One region of the Streptomyces sp. NPDC055815 genome, then DNA from elsewhere that is predicted to be linked to it. Evidence: riboswitches for the same ligand, from Rfam matches in the RefSeq annotation. Region 1 holds a riboswitch; the other holds the start of a gene.
What was found. Region 1 has a riboswitch for cobalamin ahead of ACWGN5_RS24240 (ABC transporter substrate-binding protein). Riboswitches for the same ligand answer to the same signal wherever they lie in the genome.

Region 2: linked by a shared signal. The riboswitch ahead of ACWGN5_RS08555 (energy-coupling factor ABC transporter permease) and the one ahead of ACWGN5_RS24240 (ABC transporter substrate-binding protein) in region 1 are both predicted to bind cobalamin.

What each region holds. Positions count from the first base shown of each region.
Region 1 covers NZ_JBSHDU010000040.1:18,845-23,878, forward strand. Annotated here, with positions in the region: gene ACWGN5_RS24220 (alkane 1-monooxygenase) at 1-512, opposite strand, end outside; gene ACWGN5_RS24225 (TetR family transcriptional regulator) at 651-1,244, shown strand; gene ACWGN5_RS24230 (DJ-1/PfpI family protein) at 1,334-2,062, shown strand; gene ACWGN5_RS24235 (cold-shock protein) at 2,317-2,523, shown strand; cobalamin riboswitch at 2,574-2,751, shown strand; gene ACWGN5_RS24240 (ABC transporter substrate-binding protein) at 2,833-3,879, shown strand; gene ACWGN5_RS24245 (FecCD family ABC transporter permease) at 3,876-4,913, shown strand; gene ACWGN5_RS24250 (ABC transporter ATP-binding protein) at 4,910-5,034, shown strand, end outside.
Region 2 covers NZ_JBSHDU010000008.1:97,947-102,980, reverse strand. Annotated here, with positions in the region: gene cbiQ (cobalt ECF transporter T component CbiQ) at 1-740, opposite strand, end outside; gene ACWGN5_RS08560 (energy-coupling factor ABC transporter substrate-binding protein) at 746-1,270, opposite strand; gene ACWGN5_RS08555 (energy-coupling factor ABC transporter permease) at 1,267-1,965, opposite strand; cobalamin riboswitch at 1,995-2,200, opposite strand; gene ACWGN5_RS08550 (PTS-dependent dihydroxyacetone kinase phosphotransferase subunit DhaM) at 2,279-2,686, opposite strand; gene dhaL (dihydroxyacetone kinase subunit DhaL) at 2,683-3,303, opposite strand; gene dhaK (dihydroxyacetone kinase subunit DhaK) at 3,332-4,324, opposite strand.

The DNA of each region.
Region 1 (5,034 bases):
CCGTGGTTGTGCTCGACGTAGAAGTGGCCGTACCAGGTCTGGGCGAGCGCGATCCGGGAGAGCCTGCGCTCCAGGGCCTCCGTCTTGTGCCCCAGCTCGTGGGCGGTGTTGATGGCGATGCCGGCGACCCCGCCGAGGGTGAACGTCAGCCCGATCCGGTCGACGAGGGCGAGGTCGCCCCGGGTGATCAGCCAGCAGCCGAGGACGAGCCCCGCGTACTGCAGGGGGAGGTAGAGGTAGGTGCACCACCGGTAGTAGCGGTCCTTCTCCAGGTGGGCGATCGCGCTGTCCGGCGGGTTGGCGGAGTCCTTGCCGATGAGGTGGTCGACGACCGGGAAGATCACGTACAGGACGAGGATCCCGGTCCACCAGAAGAGCCGGAGCCCGGTGGCGTTCACCAGTCCCCAGGAGAGGAAGGGGAAGGCCGGGATGAGCAGGCCGAGCAGCCAGAGCCAGCGCTTGGGGTCGCGCCAGGCGGCGGGGGCTTCGGGGGAGTCGCTGTGCAGGGCCAAGACCGGCTCCTCGGAGAGGTGGACACTTCACATGCGTTCTGTCCAGTTGATAGACGGATTCAGGGTGAGGTGTCAATGCGCGGGACCGGGGCCGGTGTGCGAAGACGGCGGGGGGACGGTGGATAAAGTGGGGGCACGATGACACGTTTCCGCGAGAGTGTTCGGTCCCTCCTGCGCGAGCAGGTGCTCGACGCCGCCTACCGGCTCGTCGCCGCCGACGGCTGGGGCGTGCTCCGCATGGCCGCCGTCGCACGGGCCGCCGGCATCAGCCGCCAGACGCTCTACAACGAGTTCGGCTCGAAGGAGGCCATCGGCAACGCCCTGGTCCAGCGCGAGCTGGAGGGCTTCCTCCTCGGCATCCAGCGCGAACTCGACGCCCACCGGGGCGAGTTGGAGGCGGCAGCGGCGGCGGGCGTCGGCTACACGCTCCAGCAGGCCGTGGACAACCCCCTCATCAAGAGCGTCCTGCTCGCCGCGCGCGGCGGCGAGGACGACCTCCTCGCCTACCTCACCACGCGCCCGGAACCGGTCTTCGGCACGGCGATGGCGATGCTCGACGCGTACGCGATCGAGGCCTGGCCCGACGTCGACGAGGAGTCCCGCGGCCTCGCCGTCGAGACGATCGTGCGGCTCACCGTCAGCCACATCGTCCAGCCGGTGGCCGCGCCGGAGGAGTCGGCCCGGCGCATCGCCAGGATCACGGCACGGATCGCCTACCCGGGCGGTGCCTGACCCGGCCGTCGGGAACCCGTGGGCGGTGGCGGCCGACTGCCTCGACGCGACACGGAACGTCGGGCCCTGCCATCCCCTGGGGGAGAACCATGAACCGCCGCAACCTGCTCCGCGCCACCACCGCCCTCGGGGCCGCGGGCGCGCTGGGAACCAGCACCGCAGCCCACGCCGCCCCCGCGGCGCCGCCGTCGGCGCGCCGCCCGCTCCGCGTCCACCTCGTGCTCTTCGACGGCGTCGAGGAACTCGACTTCGCCGCCCCCTACGAGGTGCTCTCCGCCGCCGGCTTCTTCTCCGAGCGTCCGGTGGACGTCCGGTACGTCTCCGTCGACGGGCCCGGCACCGTCACCGCCGCCTACGGGACCGAGGTCCGCGTCGACCACCCCTGGGCCCCGCGCGAGGCCGACCTGCTCGTCGTACCGGGCGGCGGCTACGCGCGCCGGGACAGCCCGGGCGTCTGGGCCGAGATCGACCGGGGCGCCCTGCCCCGCGCCCTCGCGGCGGCGGTCCGGCCGGGCCTCACCGTCAGCGCCCTGTGCACCGGCGTCATGCTGCTCTCCGCCGCCGGACTCACCCGGGGCCGCCCCTGCACCACCCACCACAAGGCCCGCCCGGACCTGGAGCGGCAGGGCGGCGTCCTGAAGGGGGCCAGGGTGGTGGACGACGGCGACCTCGTGACCGCCGGGGGTGTCACCTCGGGCCTGGAGCTCGCGCTCTGGCTCGTACGCCGGGAACTCGGCCCCGACGCGGCGAACGGCCTGGAGGCCATGCTCGAGTACGAGGCGAGGGGCACGGTCTGGGTCCGGCCGGACCGGCACTGAACGGACCGGCACTGAACGGACGGGTTCGGGCGGACGCGTCTCTGACGGACGCGGCGAGGCCCGCTGTCGGACACGGGGGATCTCCGACAGCGGGCCTCTGTTGAATATTGTACGAGATCATCCGGGGTGGTTCGCCCCGGCCGGCGGCGGTGGCGAACGGGGGAGGGACGGGGTACATCTCCCCTGAGGCGCGGACACGGCCCCCGGGGCCGGACACCCTCGACCGCGCCCCCCGCGCCGACGAGGAGGCCGCCGTGGAAGGCAGAAGCAAAGGGTTCGTGCAGTCCTTCAACCGTCTCGGCGGGTACGGCTTCGTCGTCCCCGTGGGCTCCGAGGAGCAGGTGTACTTCAGCGCCGAGGACATCGAGAGCGAGGAGCGGACGGTCTCCGAGGGGCAGCAGGTCTCCTTCGTCCTGGTCCTCGGCGACGGCCGCTTCGAGGCGAAGGAGCTGCGCGTCTGACGGCGACGGGCGTCCGGGGTGCGGCGGCCGGCCGGTGGTACTGTGCCGAGGCCAGTCGCACCTTTGTACGCACCTGAACGGGTACGTCCACGGGTCAGGGAATCCGGTGCGAGACCGGAACTGACGCGCAGCGGTGAGGGCGACGGGCGGAGCATCGGCCACTGGGCGGCACGACGGGCCCGGGAAGGCGCTCCGTCCGGCTGACCCCGAGTCCGAAGACCTGCTGGCGGCCCCGGCGGCACGCGGTCGTCCGGGGAGCACCGTACGACAGGCTCCGCGTATGAGCCGTGGACGCAGAGGAAGTCCCCCGTGCCGCTCGCACACCCCGTCCGCTCCGCCGTGCCCGCCCTCACCGGCGTCCTGGTCCTCCTCGCGACGGCGACCGGCTGCGGGCCCTCCGCACCCTCGTCGAAGCCCGCACCGGAGCGCGGCCACCCCGTGACCCTCGACGACAACTGCGGACGGAAGGTCCGCGTCGACCGCGCCCCGCGCCGGGCCGTCGCCCTCGACCAGGGAGCGGCGGAGATCATGCTCTCCCTCGGCCTCGCCGACCGCATGGTGGGCACCGCGACCTGGACGGACCCCGTGCTCAAGGGCCTGGAGGAGGAGAACGCCAAGGTCCCGCGCCTCGCCGACCGCTACCCCTCCTTCGAGAAGGTCCTCGACACCGAACCCGACTTCGCGGCCGCCTCGTTCGCGTACACCCTCGGCAAGGGCGGGGTCGCGCCCCGCGAACGCTTCGAGCAGCTCGGGGTCCCGACGTACCTCTCGCCGACCGACTGCGTCGGCAAGGACAACAGCGGCGACGGCGACGGCGTCCGCACCCGCCCCCTCACCACGGACACGGTCTACGGCGAGATCCGCGACCTGGCCCGGGTGTTCGGGGTCCCCGAGCGCGGCGAGAAGCTCGTCGCCGGGCTGAAGGCCCGGGTGGCGAAGGCCACGGCGGCGGCCGACTTCACCGACGCCACCGTCCTCTACTGGTACTCCGACGCCAAGTCGCCCTACATGGCCGGATGTTGCGGGGCACCCGGGATCGTCACGAACGCCCTCGGGGCGAAGAACGTCTTCGACGACACCCGCGAGGAGTGGCCCCAAATCAACTGGGAGACCGTCGCGGACCGCGACCCGGACGTCCTCGTGATCGGCGATCTGACCCGCCGCGCGCAGTCCGCCGAGAGCGCGGCGAAGAAGATCGAGTTCCTGGAGTCCGACCCCGTCACCCGGAACATGACGGCCGTGAAGCACAAGCGGTACGTCCTGCTCAGCGGCCAGGCGATGAACCCCACCCTCCGCACCGTCGAGGGCGTCGAGAAGGTGGCCGCCGCGCTCCGCTCGTACGGCCTCGCGAAGTGAGGACGACCCGGCGGGAGACCACGGCCGCCACCGTGCCCCTGTGGGCGGCGGCCGGGCTCGCGCTGCTCGGCCTGTCCGTGGCCGTGGCCGTCACCATCGGCCCGGCGGACATCGGCGTCGGCGAGGCCGGTTCCGTGATCGCCGCCCACCTCGGCGGCGGCGCCTCCGGCCTCTCGCCGATCCGCGACGGGATCGTCTGGGACCTGCGGCTGCCCCGTACCCTCCTCGCCGCCGTCTGCGGCGCCGGACTCGCCGTCTGCGGGGCGGTGATGCAGTCGCTCCTGCGCAACCCGCTCGCCGACCCCTTCGTCCTCGGCGTCTCCTCCGGCGCCTCCACCGGCGCGGTCGCGGTCGTCGTCCTCGGCATCGGCGGCGGGGTCCTCTCCGTCACCGGCGGGGCGTTCCTGGGGGCGGTGGTCTCCTTCGCGCTCGTCCTGCTGCTCAGCCACACCCTCGGCGGCTCCACGGACCGGGTCGTCCTCGCGGGCGTCGCCGCGATGCAGCTCTTCTCCGCCCTCACCTCCTTCGTCGTCATGACCGCCGCCGACGCCGAGACCACCCGGGGCGTCCTCTTCTGGCTGCTCGGCTCGCTCGCCGGGGCCGGCTGGAGCGACGTGTGGCTGTGCCTCGGCGTCCTCGCGGCCGCCCTGCTGGTCTGCGGCGGGTACGCGAGGACCCTGGACGCCTTCGCCTTCGGCGAGGAGGCCGCCGCCTCGCTCGGCATCGCCGTCGCCCGGACCCGGCTCGTCCTGCTGTGCGTCACCGCGCTCCTGACGGCCGCCCTGGTCTCCGCCGCCGGGGCGATCGGCTTCGTCGGCCTCGTCCTGCCGCACGCCGCCCGCGCGCTCGCGGGTCCCGGGCACGCCCGGCTCCTGCCGGTCACCGCCCTTGCCGGAGCGGTGTTCCTCGTGTGGGCCGACACGCTCGCGCGTACGGTCCTCGACCCGCAGGAGGTGCCGGTGGGCGTGGTGACCTCGCTGATCGGCGTCCCGGCCTTCGTCCTCGTCCTGTACCGCACCAGGAGCGCGCGATGACCACCACCGCCGGCTCTTCGGGCGCCGGGCTCCACGCCGACCGGGTCTCGCGCACGGCCGGGGACACCCTCGTCCTCGACGGGGTCAGCGTCTCCCTCGCCCCGGGCACCGTCACCGGGCT
Region 2 (5,034 bases), on a different contig from region 1:
AACCTTTCCAGTACGAGGGTGACGGCGACGAGCCCCATGAGGAGCACGCCCGTCGCCGTGAGGAACCGCCGGGACACCGCGCAGACGGGCACCAGGACCCGCAGCGTCCCGTCGTAACCGCGCCCGGCGAGCCCCGACTGCAGGCGCTGCGCCCGGTCGAAGGCCCGGACGAAGGTCGTCGCGCCGAGCCCGGCGAGCGAACGCCAGGTCGCGGCCCGGGTGGTGTGCCCGAGCCGGGCCGCCTGCGCCTGCCGGATCTTCGTCAGCGAGTCGAGGAGCAGGAAGATGATCCGGTACATGACGAGCGCCACGTCCACCACGGGCGCCGGCACGCCCGCCCGGACGAGCCGGGGCAGCACGTCGGACACCGGCGTCGTGAACGCGAAGAGCAGCACCCCGAGCGAGGCCGAGGCGGTGCGGAGCAGCAGCTCGCCCGCGTGTACGGGGCCGTCGGGCGCGAGGGCCACGAGCCCCCGCGTACCGCCCACCTCGAAGAGCAGCGGTATCGCCCCCGTGACGCAGAAGCCGAGCGGGATGCGGAACGCCCGCCACAACTGACGGCCCGGCACGCCGGCCGGACCGAGCAGCACCGTGAGCGTGGCCGCCGCCACGAGCGGCGCGCCCGGCCACGGTGGCAGGCTCACCGCACACAGCGTCAGGCCGAAGCCGAGGAGCGCCTTCTCCACGGGATGACGGCGGCGCCAGCGGCTGCTGTGCGCCGCCGCGTCGATCGGCAGCATCGGCGCTACGCGTCCGATCCGCCGACGGGCGACGAACCGGCGCCGGACGCTCCGGCCTCAGGGGCGCCGGAGGCGGGTGCGGTCGTGGACCTCGCGGTGGCGGAGCTCGCCGTACCGGCACCCGCGGCACCGGACTTCGGCCCATCGCCGACAGCGGAACCGCCGTCCTCCGCCGCACCTTCCGTGCCTGCCGACTCCGCCGTACCGTCCGCCCCCGCCCCGGCTCTGGCCGCCGCCGCGCCCTGCCGGCGGCCGCGGCGCAGGCCGAAGTAGTACGCCAGGACGCCGGCGCCGAGCGCCGCCTGCAGGGCGAACAGCGCCGACTCGATCTCGCCGGACGGCGGCTCGTACAGCGGGCTGAACCACGGCTTGTAGTCCGGCTGGAGCTCTGTGATCGCGGTCTCGGCCTCGCCGTCGGAGCCGGTGAACGGCTGCTCCTTGTGGTCGCCGAGCCCGAGCGCCAGCGGCAGCACCGCGAGCGCGGCGACGGCGAGCAGCAGCAGCGCGTTGATCTTCGCGTTCCGGCTCATCGCGCCGCCGCCTCCTCGTGTCGCTCCGTCCGCGCCGCGCCGAGCACGCCGAGCCGGGTCAGGTCTCCCTTGCTGGACTGCGTGAGCAGCCGCATGACGAGCACCGTGAGCAGACCCTCGCTCACCGCGAGGGGGATCTGCGTCACGGCGAAGATCCCGCCGAACTTGGCGAGCGCGCCGGGCACCCCGCTGCCGGGGTCGGGGAACGCCAGGGCCAGCTGGACGCTGGTGACGCAGTACGTGGACAGGTCGGCGACGAACGCGCCGAAGAAGACGGCCACCATCAGCGGTGCGCCGAACCGCCGCAGCAGCCGGTACGTCCCGTACCCCGCCCACGGCCCGACGATCGCCATCGAGAAGGCGTTCGCGCCGAGCGTGGTCAGCCCGCCGTGCGCGAGCAGCAGGGCCTGGAAGAGCAGGGTGATGGTGCCGAGGACCGCCATGATCGGCGGTCGGAACAGGATCGCGCCCAGACCCGTACCGGTCGGATGGGAACAACTCCCGGTGACGGAGGGCAGCTTGAGCGCCGACAGGACGAACGTGAAGGCGCCGGACGCGCCGAGCAGCAGGGTGGACTCGGGGTTCGACCGCACCTCACGGGTCAGCGCGCGCACCCCGTGGACGACGAACGGCGCGGCCGCGACGCCCCAGGCGGCGGCGTGCGCAGGGGGCAGGTACCCCTCGGCTATATGCATGGTGGGTAGACCCTCTCCAGCACCTCGTGGATGGACAACGCACCCTGGCCGGTCTCCTGGCTGACGGTCATACGGCCCGACTCCGCCTTCCCACACCGCCGCGGTCTCCCACGACGGTCCAGTGGCTTCCCCGAGGTGTTCCCCGCGGGGGTGGAGCCGGACCTCCCGATCACAGTGGCGAGGGCCGCACCGGTACTGCACCGGTTTCCCGTACACCAAGGCCCTGCGACATTAGTGTGTTGACCTGCTCGATCACAACACGGTCGCCACCCGGCGCGGCCCCTCGGTCACTCCACGCACACGGCTTCGCGCCTCACTCCTTGCGGTAGGCGTACGCCTCCGAGGCAGCGGCGGCCACCGCGTCGAGGTCCCCTCCGGCGCTCGCCGTCACCAGCGCGGCGACCGCGCCCTCCACGAACGGCGCGTCCACCAGGCGGCAGCCCGCGGGCAGTTCGTCGCCCTCGGCGAGCAGCGCCTTCACCGTGAGGACCGCGCTGCCCAGGTCGACCAGGAGCGCCACGCCGGCCCCCCGGTCGACGGCCTCGGCCGCCGTGCGGATCAGCTCGGCACTCGTCCCGAGCCCACCGTCCGGAGCGCCGCCCGCGGGCAGGACGGGCGCAAGGTCGCCACCGCCGGCGAGGCCCCGGGCGAGTTCGGCGACGGCCGCCGCGACCGCCGCGCTGTGCGAGACGAGCACGATGCCGACGGGGGACGGGCTCACGCCACCCCCTCCGCCCCGGCCGTGTCGGCGAGCGCGGCGAACAGCAGCGCCGACGAGGTCGCGCCCGGATCCTGGTGCCCGATCGACCGCTCCCCGAGGTAACTGGCCCTGCCCTTGCGCGCCTGCAGGGGTACGGTCGCCAGGGCGCCCTCCTCGGCGGCGGCGCGGGCCGCCTCGTACGAGCTCCGCAGCCCCGCCACGGCCGGCACGAGCGCGTCCAGCATCGTCTTGTCGCCCATCTGGGCACCGCCCAGCTGCGACACGGCCGCCACACCGGCGTCGAGCGCCTCCGCCAGCCGCGCCCGGGTGACCTCGGCGTCCTCGCCCAGGGCCTTCCCGGCGCGCCGAAGGAGCGTCCCGTACAGGGGACCCGAAGCGCCGCCGACCGTCGAGATCAGCTGCCGTCCGGCGGCGGTGAGCACCGCGCCGGGACTGCCCGGCGGCTCCTTCTCAAGTGCCTCCGTCACGGCGGTGAACCCCCGCCTCAGATTCGCACCGTGGTCGGCGTCGCCGATCGCCGAGTCCAGCTCGGTGAGCCGGTCGGCCTCCCGGTCGACGTCCTCGGCCACCGCGGCCAGCCAGCGCACCAGGAACCCGGCGCCGAACGTCTCCGTCATGCCGTCACTCCCCATGACCATCCCCGTCTCACCGGCCCCAGCGCAGCGCGGGCGTCTGCACCGGAGCGTCCCACAGGCGCAGCAGCTCCTCGTCGACCTCGCACAGGGTCACCGAGCAGCCGGCCATGTCGAGCGAGGTCACATAGTTCCCGACGAGCGTCCGGGCCACCGGCACGTGCCGCTCGGCGAGCACCCGCTGCACCTCGGCGTTGAACCCGTACAACTCCAGGAGCGGGGTCGCTCCCATGCCGTTGACGAGGGCGATGACCGGCCCGGCCGGGCGCAGGTCCTCCACGACGGCGTCCACGGCGAAGTCGGCGATCTCCCGCGAGGTCATCATGGCCCGCCGCTCGCGGCCCGGCTCACCGTGGATGCCGATCCCCAACTCCAGCTCCCCCTCGGGGAGATCGAAGGTCGGGCTGCCCTTGGCGGGGGTGGTGCAGGCGCTCAGGGCCACCCCGAAGGACCGGGACCGCTCGTTGACGCGCCGGGCGATCGCCTCGACCCGCTCAAGGGGCAGTCCCTCCTCGGCGGCGGCCCCGGCGATCTTCTCCACGAACAAGGTGCCCCCGGTCCCGCGCCGCCCCGCCGTGTACAGGCTGTCCGTCACCGCCACGTCGTCGTCGACCAGGACCTTGGCGACCTGGATGCCCTCGTCCTCGGCGAGCTCCGCCGCCATCTCGAAGTTCAGCACGTCACCCGTGTAGTTCTTGACCACGAACAACACCCCGGCCCCGCTGTCGACGGCGGCCGCGGCCCGGACCATCTGATCGGGCACGGGCGACGTGAACACCTCGCCGGGACAAGCGGCCGCCAGCATCCCGGGCCCCACGAACCCCCCGTGCAAGGGCTCGTGCCCGGACCCACCGCCGGACACCAGCGCCACCTGCCCGGCCACGGGCGCGTCCCGCCGCACCACGACACGCCGCTCCACGTCCACGGTCAACTCGGGATGCGCCGCGGCCATCCCCCGCAGGGCATCGGCGACGACGGTCTCCGGAACGTTGATCAGCATCCTCACGGATACCTCCTAGTGAGATTAGCAGGCAAGCCACTGAGCAGGGTTTTTGCAGGTCAGAGCATGTGAGTCGAATTGTTGATCTTGGCGCTTCGGGGCGCCTGGGGGCGGTTCCGCGCGGTACTGATGCTGACTCAATGCTGACTTTCCTGATGGTCGGTCAGATTCGATCTGCATGAACGAGCTTTGCGAATGCGCATCATGGCGCAATTATCGCCGCGTGATCGCGAGCGCGCACCGGTGCGTCGTGAGGCGACCCGTGATCCGCTCGCCGTCCTTCGATGAGACGCGCGACCGGCTCGCCGCGCCGATGCGTGAGGAGTTCGCCGACGGTTCCGCGCCGCCGGGCGGCCCACCCGCAGTTTCCGCGCCCACGTGGAGCAGGAGTTGGGCGGCTGGATCCGACGCCCTGGCAAGGTCGACCGGGACGGCGGGACGCCGGGACGAGGGGGCTCGGGCATGGGGATCGGGGTGAGCCTGGACCGAGCCAAGCGCGGCTGTCGAGCACGTACTCGGCGGCGACTGGAGGATCACGGTCGCGCTGCACGTCTTGGTGATGCTGCCGACCCGGATCTGCCCCTCGGCCGCCGCTCGCGGCCCGTTCCCTACTCGGCGCTGTCGGCGGCTCCGAACCAGCGTCGTCCGGCCTGGCGGATCTCGGCGACCATGCCGGGGGAGCCGTGGTCGGTCGGCCCACCCCAGGCTCGCACGCA